DNA from 3 places in the Fictibacillus sp. B-59209 genome. Region 1 is predicted to be linked to each of the others. Evidence: predicted binding sites of a transcription regulator. Region 1 holds the regulator's gene; each other region holds the start of a gene.
The links. Region 1 encodes CtsR, which represses protease genes until heat stress. Its sites were predicted from a motif close to ATGGTCAATAAAGGTCAAACA; they were not measured.

Region 1 (4,528 bases):
AGCGCCGATGGTAGTTGGGGGCTTCCCCCTGTAAGAGTAGGACGTTGCCAGGCATCAACGAAGCACCGTTGGATTGATTCCAGCAGTGCTTTTTTGTATGTTCTTTTTTTTGACAATGATGGGTTTGGCATGTAAAGGCTGAAAAGTCGCACGTAAAGTCTCCATTCCCGCATGTAAACCCTTCAAAGTCGCACGTAAAAGGGCCAAAGCCGCAAGTAAACCCACCAAACCCGCAAGTAACGATCCCGAACAACAAAGTAGAACCTTCAAAACCTTATCCATTAGCCACAAAAAGATGATTTTCAAAGAGAATACGAAAGAATGAAGCCTATACAAACAACTAATTACTTGTTCTATTTTTCATTAAACCATCGAGGGATCAACCAAATAAGGTGGTCTGCATCTCGCTGCTTAGGGTGGGCTCGGAGCAAAGGAAATTCGGTGGTTAGCCATAGCGAAGAGGTCACACCCGTTCCCATACCGAACACGGAAGTTAACTCTTAAGCGCCGATGGTAGTTGGGGGCTTCCCCCTGTAAGAGTAGGACGTTGCCAGGCACGAATGAAGCACTGTTGGATTATCCAGCAGTGCTTTTTTGTATGTTCTTTTTTTGACAATGATGGGTTTGGCATGTAAAGGCTGAAAAGTCGCACGTAAAGTCTCCATTCCCGCATGTAAACCCTTCAAAGTCGCACGTAAAAGGGCCGAAGCCGCATGTAAACCGTACAAACCCACAAGTAACACTCCCAAATCACCCAAGGGCAGACCGTCTAGATCACTCTTATTCCGCCCCGCAGCCCTCCAATCGTACAAAAAAGGAAATTAAAAAACCTCAATTAGTCCCTTTCTCAACAAAACCCAAACACCGCACAAAACTTTTGAAATCTAAAACTTCCTTGAGCCCAGGCTCTGTAAAGTGTTGTCTGTTTTCGACACTGAAAAGTCTTCAATTGTTACGATTAATCCCAAAAATATCGGGTAATACTGTGATAGAAACACCTAGTCCCCCAATCATGAGAAAAGTATACATTAGTTGCATAAACCCTGAAAAAGCGTCTATAATATAATTGTATAGTCAAAGATAGTCAAAGTCAGAGGGGAGGGGAGCAGGTTGAAAAATATCTCAGACATCATTGAAGCATATTTAAAGCAGGTCATCGCGGGATCAAATGAGACGTTCATTGAAATCAAGCGTACGGATATTGCTGAAAAGTTCCAGTGTGTCCCTTCCCAAATTAATTATGTCATCAACACCCGTTTTACGGTGGAAAAAGGCTTTGTTGTAGAGAGTAAACGGGGCGGCGGGGGATACATTCGAATCATTAAAGTCAAAACAGAGAATTATGTCGACCTTATTGATCAGCTGCTGCTTCTTATCAATGATCGTATTTCACAAGGAAATGCGGAGAATGTTATTTTGCGGTTGCTTGATGAGCAGATCGTATCCGAACGCGAGGCGAGGATTATGCTAAGCGTGACAGATCGCTCTGTTTTACACGTGTTAGACCTTCCTGAACGTGATCAATTAAGAGCTGAATTATTAAAAGCAATGATTCGGACATTAAAATTTAGAACCAGATAACGATGTATCACATTTATTAATAGGGAGGGGAAAAAAATGTTCTGCCAGGAATGCAATGAGCGGCCTGCCACTTTACATTTTACGAAGATTGTAAACGGCAAGAAAACAGAATTCCATATTTGTGAGCATTGTGCAAAAGAAAAAGGAGAATTCCTTCCGGGGTCGAATACTTTCTCTATTCATCAGCTGCTCTCTGGATTGCTTTATGGAGATCCTTCCATTTCGGGAACGGCTTCTCCAGGACTTTCTCAACAGTCGGTCCAGGCTTGCCCTCAGTGCGGCATGACCTACAATCAGTTTGCCAAATCCGGCAGATTTGGCTGCAGCCATTGCTACGAAGTTTTTGATTCGAAGCTGGACCCTATTTTAAAGAGGGTGCATGGCGGGAATACAAGACATGCCGGGAAAATTCCGAAACGGATTGGCAGCGGGCTTCAAGAAAAACGCGAATTGGAAAAATTAAAGCAAGCGATGCAGCAGTATATTTTAAATGAGGAATTTGAGAAAGCGGCAGAGACACGTGATCAAATTCGGCTTTTGGAAAAGCAAAAGCACCGGGAAAAGGGGGAATAGAGCATGTCACTTGAACATTTTATAAGTGAAGCTATCAGTCCCTGGATGAAAAAAGAAGGACCTGATTCAGATATTGTGTTAAGCAGTAGAATCCGGCTGGCCCGAAACCTCGAAAAATATAATTTTCCAGATCTGGCTTCCAAGGAGGAATCAGAGGCTGTTATTCAGACATTAGCGGGGGCTTGTAAGGAAAATAGCTGCGGGAATTTCGGAGAGTTTGAAATTCTTCATCTCGATCAGCTAAAACCTCTCGCAAAAAGGGTATTGGTAGAGAAGCACTTAATCAGCCCTCATCTTGCAGAACAATCAAAGTTTGGTGCAGTGATGCTTAATCATGATGAGTCTGTGAGCATCATGGTCAATGAAGAAGACCATCTCCGGATCCAGTGCCTTTTTTCGGGTTTCCAGCTGAATGAGGCTTTAACCCTCGCAGCTGAATTGGATGACTGGATCGAACAAAAGGTGGATTATGCGTTTGATGAGGAACGAGGCTACCTGACCAGCTGCCCGACGAATGTTGGAACAGGATTGCGTGCTTCTGTTATGATGCATCTGCCAGCTCTGGTCTTAACGAAACAAATCAGCCGTATTATACCGGCAATCAACCAGCTGGGTCTCGTAGTCCGTGGGATATATGGGGAAGGAACGGAAGCTCAGGGCAATGTTTTTCAAATCTCCAACCAGATAACCCTTGGAAAATCAGAAGAAGATATTGTGGAGGATTTGCGGGGTGTCGTCCTTCAGCTTATTCAGCAAGAGAGAACAGCAAGAAAAACTCTGCAGGACGGTTTGAAAATCCAGCTTGAAGACCGGATCTTCAGGTCGTATGGAGTTCTGGCGAACAGCCGGATCATCCAATCGAAGGAAGCTGCACAGTGCCTATCCGACGTCAGGCTGGGAATAGACCTTGGAATTGTTGAAGGAATTTCCCGATCCATATTAAATGAATTAATGATACTTACACAACCGGGCTTTTTGCAGCAATATGCCAATGAAATGTTGAATCCTGATGAGCGTGATATCCGTAGGGCAACGCTAATAAGGGAAAGAATCAAACTTGAAGAAGCTTAAAATTTGAATGGGAGTGTGAATGATTATGATGTTTGGTCGATTTACAGAACGAGCTCAAAAGGTACTTGCGCTGGCACAGGAAGAAGCAATCCGTTTAGGCCATAATAATGTTGGCACCGAGCACATTCTGCTTGGCTTGATCCGTGAGGGTGAAGGAATTGCCGCTAAGGCGCTTCACGTTCTTGGTCTTGGACCTGAAAAGATCCAAAAAGAAGTAGAAACCTTAATTGGACGCGGCCAGGAATCCGTGCAAACCATCCATTACACTCCAAGAGCAAAAAAGGTTATTGAACTATCCATGGATGAAGCCCGTAAACTGGGACATTCTTACGTGGGCACGGAGCACATCCTGCTAGGACTGATCCGTGAGGGTGAAGGAGTGGCAGCCCGTGTACTGAATAATCTCGGAGTGAGCTTGAATAAGGCTCGCCAGCAGGTGCTTCAGCTTCTTGGAAGCAATGAGGCATCATCCAATCACCGGGGTTCTTCTACGAACGCGAACACACCGACACTTGACAGCCTTGCAAGAGATCTGACGGCGATTGCGAAGGATGGAAGCCTTGATCCAGTCATCGGCCGTTCTAAAGAGATTCAAAGGGTCATTGAGGTACTGAGCCGCAGAACGAAGAACAACCCAGTCCTCATCGGTGAGCCGGGTGTTGGTAAAACGGCGATTGCAGAAGGTCTTGCTCAGCAGATCATCAATAATGAAGTTCCGGAAACGCTTCGTGATAAAAGGGTCATGACACTCGATATGGGAACGGTCGTTGCCGGTACCAAGTATCGCGGTGAATTTGAAGACCGTCTCAAGAAAGTCATGGATGAGATCCGCCAGGCGGGGAACATCATTCTATTTATCGATGAGCTGCACACATTGATTGGAGCAGGCGGAGCAGAAGGCGCCATCGATGCATCGAATATTCTTAAACCGGCCCTTGCCCGCGGTGAGCTTCAATGTATCGGAGCGACCACACTGGATGAGTACCGAAAATATATTGAAAAGGATGCAGCGCTTGAACGCCGCTTCCAGCCAATCACAGTAAATGAGCCGACAAAAGATGAAAGTACACAGATTTTGCAAGGTCTCCGCGATCGTTATGAAGCGCATCACCGTGTCACCATTACAGATGATGCCATCGAAGCAGCCGTAACGCTGTCTGATCGTTACATTTCCGATCGCTTCCTACCGGATAAAGCGATTGACCTGATCGACGAGGCAGCTTCCAAAGTGAGACTGCGTTCCTATACTGCACCGCCAAACCTAAAAGAGCTTGAACTGAAGCTTGAAGAAGTTCGCAAGGAG
Region 2 (4,528 bases), on a different contig from region 1:
GTCTTTCAAAAAGCTGACCTCCGCACGGAGAACCCTTTCCGTCATATTGAGGTTGATGGCAAGGCTTCGTCTGCCGATGGGTTCATGAAAGCGAACAATTTTAAGTATGCTGTATCGTTTTCTCATAACCTCCAGAAGATCAGGCAAAAGCTTCTTCTGTATTTCTATCAAATCGTTCATCATGCATTCCCCTTGTCTTTTTGTACGGCAGAACATAAGAGGAGCCCAATACTTCTAGGGACATTTATCGTCCCGGTTAGCCATTTTACGTCCCAATGATGCTATAAAAAAATGACTATGTTTAAGTCTCCTTCATTCTAACAAAACATGTGACAACATTTCAACAAAAATTACTTATCAATTGTAAGTAAACGCTTTCTTAATGATTCCTTATGAATCTGCCCGTACTGAATCTCTTCATCCGCTACCGTAATCACCGGGATCATCATCCCATATTTTTCGATGAGTTCATCTGATCGGTAAATATCAACTTTTTGGATCTCCATCGGAATTTCCTCTTGAAGTTCCTCTAATATAGTATGCGCTTTATCGCAGAGCGGACAATGGTGTTTTGTATAAAATGTGATCGAAAGTGGACTCATACTCAACATTCCCTTTTCATCTTTTTTTATTCGTACTCCTGTTATCATTATAAATTAAAAACAAAGCACCTGGCTTGGCTTAATAAGAAAAGCGCAGGCGCCCAGTTTAGGTCCGACAAGCGCTGGAACTATTGCCCCGCAACACGCTTTTTGTGTTGAAGGGCAATAGTGAAGCATCGCTTCTACTCTCGGATGTCAGGAATATCTTTTCCGCTTGGAAGAGGAAGCGATGTTCAGCTCCTCTCTGTACTTGGCGACCGTACGCCTTGAGATGCTCAAGCCCTTTTCGCTGGCAAGCATTTCGGCAATCGCCTGATCAGACAGCGGCTTTGCTTTATCTTCTGCTTCAATTACTTTTCTTATGGCAAGCTTGGCGGTTTGTGCAGAAGCGTTCTCTCCGTTTACCGTTTCGATTTTTGCTGTAAAAAAATATTTCAGTTCGAATGCGCCTTTCGGTGTTTGAATGACCTTGTTTTTAACCGCCCGGCTGACTGTTGATTCGTGCATGCCGATCCGTTCAGCTACTTCCCTTAAGGTAATCGGAATGAGATGTTCAGGGCCCCTTTTTAAAAAGTTCTGCTGAACTGAGACGATCTCTTTGGCGATCATGATGAGCGTGTTCTTTCTTTGTTCAAGGCTCTTCTGCAGCCATTGAAGCTTTTGATAATGTTCCTGCAAGTACTGTGCAGCACCGCTGGCCTTTGATTTTAATAAATGAGCATAGCTTTCATTCAGCTGCACTTTGGGCGTGAAATGATCGTTGATGGCGAGTTTGTACGTTCCATTATCTTCAAAGACGGAAAGGTCTGGATACAAGTATCCCAGTTCACTGTGGCTGGACAGTTTTTGCCCCGGCTTCGGATCAAGAGTCAGAATAAAGTCGGCAGCCTGTTCTACAGCCTGTACATCCGTTCCAAGAGCAGCAGCAATCTGCTTAATTTTTCGGTCTGCGAGCTGATCAAGGTGAGTATCAGCGATAAGGTAGGACAGATCATCCTCCATGCCAAGCGATTTCAATTGCAGTAGAAGACATTCCCTAAGGTTACGGGCTCCAATGCCTGCCGGCTCCAGCTGATGAAGCCAATCTATGGCTTCTTCATATCTTTCGGTGCTGATTCCGAAACGCTGTTTAATCTCATCTTCCGTTATATCCAGGTATCCGGCCTGGTCTATATTTAAGATGAGATAGCGGACAACAGCTGCAATCTCATCTGATGCAGGTATGGCTAACGCTTGATGAAGCAGGCGGTCGTGCATGGTTTCTTCAGCAGGCTGCATCATCCCGATCACATCCGCATCTTGCGTTGTTTTACTTTTTTGAAGCGCTTTCTTTTTATCGGTATTAAAAAAGACTGGCGAATCCGCCAACTCAATGAGGGGATTTTCTACCGCTTGTTCTTGTAAAAATTGAGAAAGTTCATAGCAAGGATATTGCAGGATGGCAATGGCCTGGCGAAGCTCTGCAGTCATGACAAGACTTAAATTTTGTTGTTGAAATAATCCCAGCTCCATTATAAATCCCTCCTGTTACTATGATACTATAGAATGTCAGCAGGCAACACTGAAAAAGATTTGAAGTTCCTTCCATCAGGTTAACACTGCTGGAGTTTGCGATTTTTGGGCACAAAAAAAAGGACCATTACTGGCCCTTTTATCACGCTATTAAAGTTTAGTAACGTTAGCAGCTTGAGGTCCGCGAGCACCATCAACGATTTCAAAAGATACTTCTTGACCTTCGTCTAAAGATTTGAAACCTTCAGATTGGATAGCAGAAAAGTGTACGAATACATCGTCTCCACCTTCAACTTCGATGAAACCGAATCCTTTTTCTGCGTTGAACCATTTTACTTTCCCGTTTTGCATGGGTATATCCTCCTGTCGGCGCGTTAAAGCGCTTTAAAAATTGGAACCATGTGACAATGCTACAAAAACTAAAAGAAAACACATATTGTTTACATCCAGTCATAATAACACGTATATGGTCAGCACCACTATATCATGGTAATTTCCAATTGTCAAAACAAGGCGCTTAATTTATTCTTGGTGCCTGGCACCAAGAATATAATTTTCTGTTTTGGTGCCTGGCACCGGAATCTGATACTATATAAACAGTTGAAACGAAGGAGTGCTGCAACCATGGCTGAACAATTTTCAGTGGCTTTTTTTGAAGAAAATTTCAAACAATACATCGAACGGAACAAAGACGTGTTTACGAAATCGCACGCAATGAATGCCTATTACCGATCCATTGTCGGAACCCTCATCAATGACCATCTCAACAAAAACGCAGAAATCGTCCGCCGGATCCGAAATCTCGAAACAGCTTATACAAATGTAAAGAATAGCTGATCCTCTTTAACTATAAAACTTTTGACGTGCCATACGTTTAAAACCTGGTGTCGCGGGAATGATGATGATAGTCTAAACATATTGTTAAATAAAGGATTGTGAAGCCTCTACATAGAATTATTAACAAAGAAGCTTTTCGTTTGACCTTTTTTGACCTTTTTTGTATGATGTCAGTAACACATGAAAACACACCATAAAAGGAGGATTATTCATGAATTTAATTCCTACAGTTATTGAACAAACGAACCGTGGCGAACGTGCATATGATATTTACTCCCGTCTGTTAAAAGACCGTATTATCATGCTTGGAAGCGGCATTGATGACAATGTATCCAACTCTATCGTAGCTCAGCTGCTCTTTCTTGCTGCCGAGGACCCTGAAAAGGATATCTCCCTTTACATAAACAGTCCTGGCGGATCCATCACAGCAGGTATGGCGATTTATGATACGATGAACTTCATCAAGCCTAACGTTTCCACGATCTGCATCGGTATGGCGGCTTCCATGGGAGCATTCTTGCTTGCAGCCGGTGAAAAAGGAAAACGCTATGTACTTCCAAACTCTGAGGTTATGATTCACCAGCCTCTAGGCGGAACACGCGGACAGGCAACAGACATTGAAATTCATGCTCGCCGTATCATCCAAATGCGCGAACAGCTTAACAAAATTCTTTCTGAAAAAACAGGCCAGCCTCTTGAAGTAATCGAGCGCGATACAGACCGTGACAACTTCATGCTAGCTGAGGATGCTGTAAAATACGGACTTGTTGACCGTGTCATCTCTTCCGTAGAAGATCCTAAAAACATTTAATGAAATGAAAACAAGAAAGCCGCTCATCTTTTTACGAGCGGCTTTTATTTTGGGGAGATGATCATGAATCTATACAATGTCCTCGTTTCCATCGGAGTCATCGTCATCGTAATTTTAATATTGGCGATGTTTGCCCGGACAAAACGGTAAAGCTTCTTCGGTATCCGGGCTTTCAAGCAATGGAAGACAGTTTACATAATATGTGTTTGGCCAGTAACCGGCAATCTGCGAACCCTACATGCGGCAAAACGCCCCATAACAACACAAAAAACAGGGCAAAAGCTCTTCGATGATGATAGGATCATATCGAATCCGCTTTTGCCCTTTTACTTCTTCTATTTTCTTCAATAAAACCTAGTTCTGCTCCGTAATGAAGGCTTCAAGCCCCTTGATCGCTTCTTCTTCATCATGTCCGCTAACAGAAATGGTAATATCGACGCCAGATCCGATGGCCAGGCTCATGATTCCCATAATACTTTTTGCATTGACTCTTTTTCCGTCTTTTTCTACAAATACTTCAGAGTTGTAACGGTTCGCTTCCTGCACAAATAAGGCAGCCGGACGGGCTTGCAATCCGGTTTTCAATTGAACAGTTACCTTCTTCTCGATCATTGCTGTTCCTCCTTTTAAAGATTAGTGTGTAGTTTTGTTTTTATTTCGAAATGGGTTGTCCTAACCGAATTTTGTCAGCGATTTCATCAATTTTCCGAAGCCTGTGGTTGACGCCCGATTTGCTTACTGCGCCTGAAGAAACCATCTCACCTAG
Region 3 (4,272 bases), on a different contig from region 1:
ACTAATTCATTTTCACGAACATCAACACGTAATTCTGTACTTTCTTCTTGCTCCAGAAGGACATCTGCAACAGCATCCTCCACTTTCTCCTGAATCACTCTGCGCAAAGGACGTGCGCCGAACGATGGATGATAGCCCAGTTCAGCAATTTTCTTTTTCGCCTCATCCGTAAAACTGATAGAGATGCCTTGTTCAACCAGGTTTGCTTTCAATTCTGTAAGCATAAGGTCTACGATTTGAACAAGATCTTCTTCTTTAAGTGACTGGAATTGCACAATACTGTCAAAACGGTTAAGGAATTCTGGCTTAAAGTAAGAACCGATCGCATCGAGAATGCTTGTTTCTTTTTGAACTTCAGCCACCTCGTTTGTAAATCCTAATTTCTTCGTTTGTTTAATTCCAGAACCAGCATTGCTCGTCATGATAATGACTGTATCCTTAAAACTTACCGTACGGCCCTGGCTGTCAGTGAGGCGTCCATCTTCAAGAATTTGAAGGAACATGTGCTGGACGTCCGGATGAGCTTTTTCAATTTCATCGAGCAGGATGATGCTATAAGGCTTGCGGCGCACCAGTTCTGTCAGCTGTCCTGCTTCATCATGGCCGACATAGCCTGGAGGTGAACCGATCAGCTTGGACACGGCATGTTTTTCCATGTACTCACTCATATCGAGGCGAATCATGGCTTCCTTATCACCGAACAGTTCTTCTGCAAGCGACTTCGTAAGCTCTGTTTTACCTACCCCAGTCGGACCGACAAACAAGAAGGATCCAATTGGACGGCTTTTGGCTTTAAGGCCTGCACGGCTTCGGCGGATGGCTTTTGATACTTTATCCACCGCTTCTTTTTGTCCGATGACTTTTTGGGATAAGTTTTTCGCAAGATCTTTCATTTTTGCCTGTTCGTCCGCTTGAAGCTTCCTTACAGGGATTCCTGTTTTCTGTTCAACGATTTTTTGAATATCTTCCAATGAAACCTCTGTTTTCATTTTTGGTTCGTTTTCGGTCAGTTTTTCCTGAAGCTGAAGTTCTTCCTGGCGAAGTTTGGCTGCAAGCTCATAATTTTCGCTCAATGCTGCTTTTTCTTTTTCCTTAGAAATTTCTTCTAATCGTTCTTCAATAGAAGAAGTTTCACTTCCTGAGTGCAGCAGATTGATTTTTGAACCTGCCTCATCCATGAGATCGATCGCTTTATCTGGAAGGAATCGGTCTTGAATATAGCGGTGAGAAAGATTTACACATGCTTTTAGAACATCATCAGAAAAGCTTACTTCATGATATTGTTCATATTTTGGAGCTAGTCCTTTTAAGATTTCATACGCTTTTTCTGGCGTAGGTTCATTAACGATTACTGGTTGAAAACGGCGTTCAAGCGCGGCATCCTTTTCAATTTTGCGGTATTCTTTCAGTGTGGTTGCCCCAACAACTTGAAGCTCTCCTCGTGCTAGAGCAGGTTTTAGAATGTTACCCGCATCCATAGATCCTTCCGCAGACCCGGCACCGACAATCTGATGAATTTCATCGATGAAAAGAATGACGTTCTTGCGTTTTTGAAGTTCAGCGATCAGCTGCTTCATCCGTTCTTCAAACTGGCCGCGGATTCCTGTATCAGCAACAAGAGATGCCACATCCAGCAAATAGACTTCTTTAGATAAAAGTTTAGCCGGCACAGAGCCTTCTGCAATTTTTAATGCAAGACCTTCTGCAATGGCTGTTTTACCTACCCCTGGTTCCCCGATGAGAACAGGGTTGTTTTTATTTCGGCGATTCAAAATCTCAATGACACGGCTGATTTCTTCTTCCCTGCCGATCACTGGGTCGACCAAGCCTGCTTTCGCTGCATGGCTTATATTGCGCCCGAATTGATCCAGGAATCCTCCTCCGCCACCCTGCTGGGTCTTAGGAGACTGCTGCTCGCTGGAAATACCTGAATTCATTCCGCCGCTCATCATTTGTTTAAAGAATTCGTCAAAGGATGAGAATTGATTCATAGGATTTATACCTCCTGCAGTGTTCATGGATTGTGTTACTTTATGGTAGCAATCTGTACAAAGCGTTAATTGTTGTTTGTGTTGATTAAAAGAAACATTCATATGAATAGTCGCAGGATTCACTTTACATTGTTCACATCGCATAAAGCATTTCCTCCTTCATTGTAATAGGTCATTTGTTTTGTCTGACTTTGACTATCTTTGACCTTATGGCTTTATTATACTTTGACCTTCTTTGACTTTCAAGGTTTTTGCTCAAATAATTTATACTTGCTTATTTTAAGTGTGTATCATTATCTTTGGTTTCTAGTACCTTACACTTCTTGTTCCCGAAAATCAAATGATCTGTTTTTTTTATGAATCGGAGACCACAACCCAATAAAAAAGCCCGCTTCATGAGCGGGTTCTTCACTATTTAATCTCAAATGTTTGCTTCTGTCTGTAATCGTTATCCTCATCTATTGCCGTGAGCCAGATTTCAATCGTATATGTTCCGGCTGGCAAATTTTTGACTATGATGTCCTGTGTATAGGTTTCTCCTTGTTTTAAAGTGATCTTCGAAAGAGCTTGAGTAAACATATGGTCATCTGAGTATTGATAAACTTTTTTGCCCTCTTTATTTTTCACAATGTAGTCAAATTTCTTACCGCTTGTGAATTCAAATATTTTGACTTGCTCTGTCTGATTTTTCAGTTCATAGCGCAATAGCGCGCTCCCAGCTTTTTGCTCGAGAATCGAAAGTTTAGGCTCGATGGCGCCTGCAACAATTCCTCCGCCATTGTTTCTTTCAGGATCGTCTTTTTTCTGTTCCTGCTTGTTTCCGTCTCCCATGACTGGTTCTCCCTTCTTAGCCTCATTCTTTTCCGTTGTGCCGCATCCGGCTAAAACGATGATAAACCCCAATATAAGCAGCCAGCTTTTCAATGTCATCACCTCACACATAGTCTTGGCTGATTTTTGTTATTTTACCAGAATAAAAAAAGGATTTTTATGTCTACATCTATAAGTACCCTTAAGAGAGATTATTCAACATACACCCAAGGGAGGATTTTTACATGCCAGTACTACATGAAGATTTGCTTATAGAAATGAAAAAACTTACCGATGAAAAACGTGCAACAAGCAACGAGACGATCCTTCAGCAGCACAGCAAAGATGAGTCCCATCATTCACCTGTACTTCCGGAAGTGGTGGTTTTTCCTGATTCAGCTTCCGAAGTTTCTTCTATATTACAATACGCCAGCGAACACCAGATTCCTGTTGTTCCTTTTGGAGCAGGTTCAAGTCTTGAAGGTCACTGCATTCCACTCCAGGGCGGCATCTCTATTAATTTCCAGAATATGAACAAGATCTTGGAAGTGCGTGAAGAGGATTTCCTAGTCAGGGTGCAGCCGGGGGTAACGCGTACACAATTGAATCAGGCATTAAAAAAGTACGGTTTGTTTTTCCCTGTTGACCCAGGAGCAGATGCTACGTTAGGCGGGATGGCAGCAACGAATGCGAGCGGTACGACTAGCGTGCGGTATGGAATCATGCGGCCTCAAGTCAGAGATCTGGAAGTCGTCCTTGCAGACGGCTCGATTATCCATACAGGCGGGCTCGCCGCAAAATCATCATCCGGGTATCATTTGACAAGTCTTTTTGTCGGTTCGGAAGGCACGTTAGGTGTATTTACTGAACTTACACTCAAAGTCTATGGCATTCCTGAAGCTACTGTTGCTGGAAGAGCGGTTTTCCCTAGTGTTAAAGCGGCGGTAGATGGCGCAATATCTCTTCTTTCCTCAGGAAACTCACTAGCCCGTGTAGAGCTTGTTGATGAATATTCCATCAGGCAGGTCAATCAGCACAGTGAAACCTCCTATCCCGAAAAGCCCACTCTTTTCCTGGAGTTTCATGGTAACCCATCCGGTATGCAGCAGGATGTTGCCTTTGCTGAAGAACTGTTGTCAGCTAACGGTTCTGAAGATCTGATATTCGAAACAGATTCTATAAAGAAGGCAAAGCTTTGGGAAGCAAGACATCACCTTGCCTATGCATTTAAGCATGGGTTTCCTGGAAGAGAGATGATGCTGACAGATGTGTGTGTGCCCTTATCTGAATTAACAGGCGCTGTGGTTTACGCCCGTGAACTGATAGAAAGGGAAGGTCTGCACGGCGGAGTTCTCGGACATGTCGGTGATGGGAATTTCCATTCTATTCTCATGTTTGATAAGAGCAGCGAAGAAGAAACACAAAAAGCCAATCGTATTAATGAGATGATTGTCGAGTATGCCCTTTCTAA

Region 2: the regulator CtsR is predicted to act here: its motif matches at 3,089-3,109, upstream of clpP (ATP-dependent Clp endopeptidase proteolytic subunit ClpP).
Region 3: the regulator CtsR is predicted to act here: its motif matches at 2,214-2,234, upstream of P4361_RS17040 (ATP-dependent Clp protease ATP-binding subunit).

Annotation. Positions count from the first base shown of each region.
Region 1 is NZ_JARMMC010000022.1:56,838-61,365, reverse strand. It holds rRNA gene rrf (5S ribosomal RNA) at 1-53, shown strand, start outside; rRNA gene rrf (5S ribosomal RNA) at 441-556, shown strand; gene P4361_RS19210 (CtsR family transcriptional regulator) at 1,111-1,581, shown strand; gene P4361_RS19205 (UvrB/UvrC motif-containing protein) at 1,618-2,154, shown strand; gene P4361_RS19200 (protein arginine kinase) at 2,158-3,225, shown strand; gene clpC (ATP-dependent protease ATP-binding subunit ClpC) at 3,251-4,528, shown strand, end outside.
Region 2 is NZ_JARMMC010000007.1:41,511-46,038, reverse strand. It holds gene P4361_RS05190 (sugar-binding transcriptional regulator) at 1-180, opposite strand, end outside; gene P4361_RS05185 (glutaredoxin family protein) at 351-602, opposite strand; gene rpoN (RNA polymerase factor sigma-54) at 798-2,114, opposite strand; gene cspD (cold-shock protein CspD) at 2,265-2,465, opposite strand; gene yvfG (protein YvfG) at 2,739-2,951, shown strand; gene clpP (ATP-dependent Clp endopeptidase proteolytic subunit ClpP) at 3,163-3,762, shown strand; gene P4361_RS05160 (HPr family phosphocarrier protein) at 4,117-4,374, opposite strand; gene whiA (DNA-binding protein WhiA) at 4,415-4,528, opposite strand, start outside.
Region 3 is NZ_JARMMC010000020.1:119,885-124,156, forward strand. It holds gene P4361_RS17040 (ATP-dependent Clp protease ATP-binding subunit) at 1-2,135, opposite strand, end outside; gene P4361_RS17045 (BsuPI-related putative proteinase inhibitor) at 2,403-2,915, opposite strand; gene P4361_RS17050 (FAD-binding oxidoreductase) at 3,047-4,272, shown strand, end outside.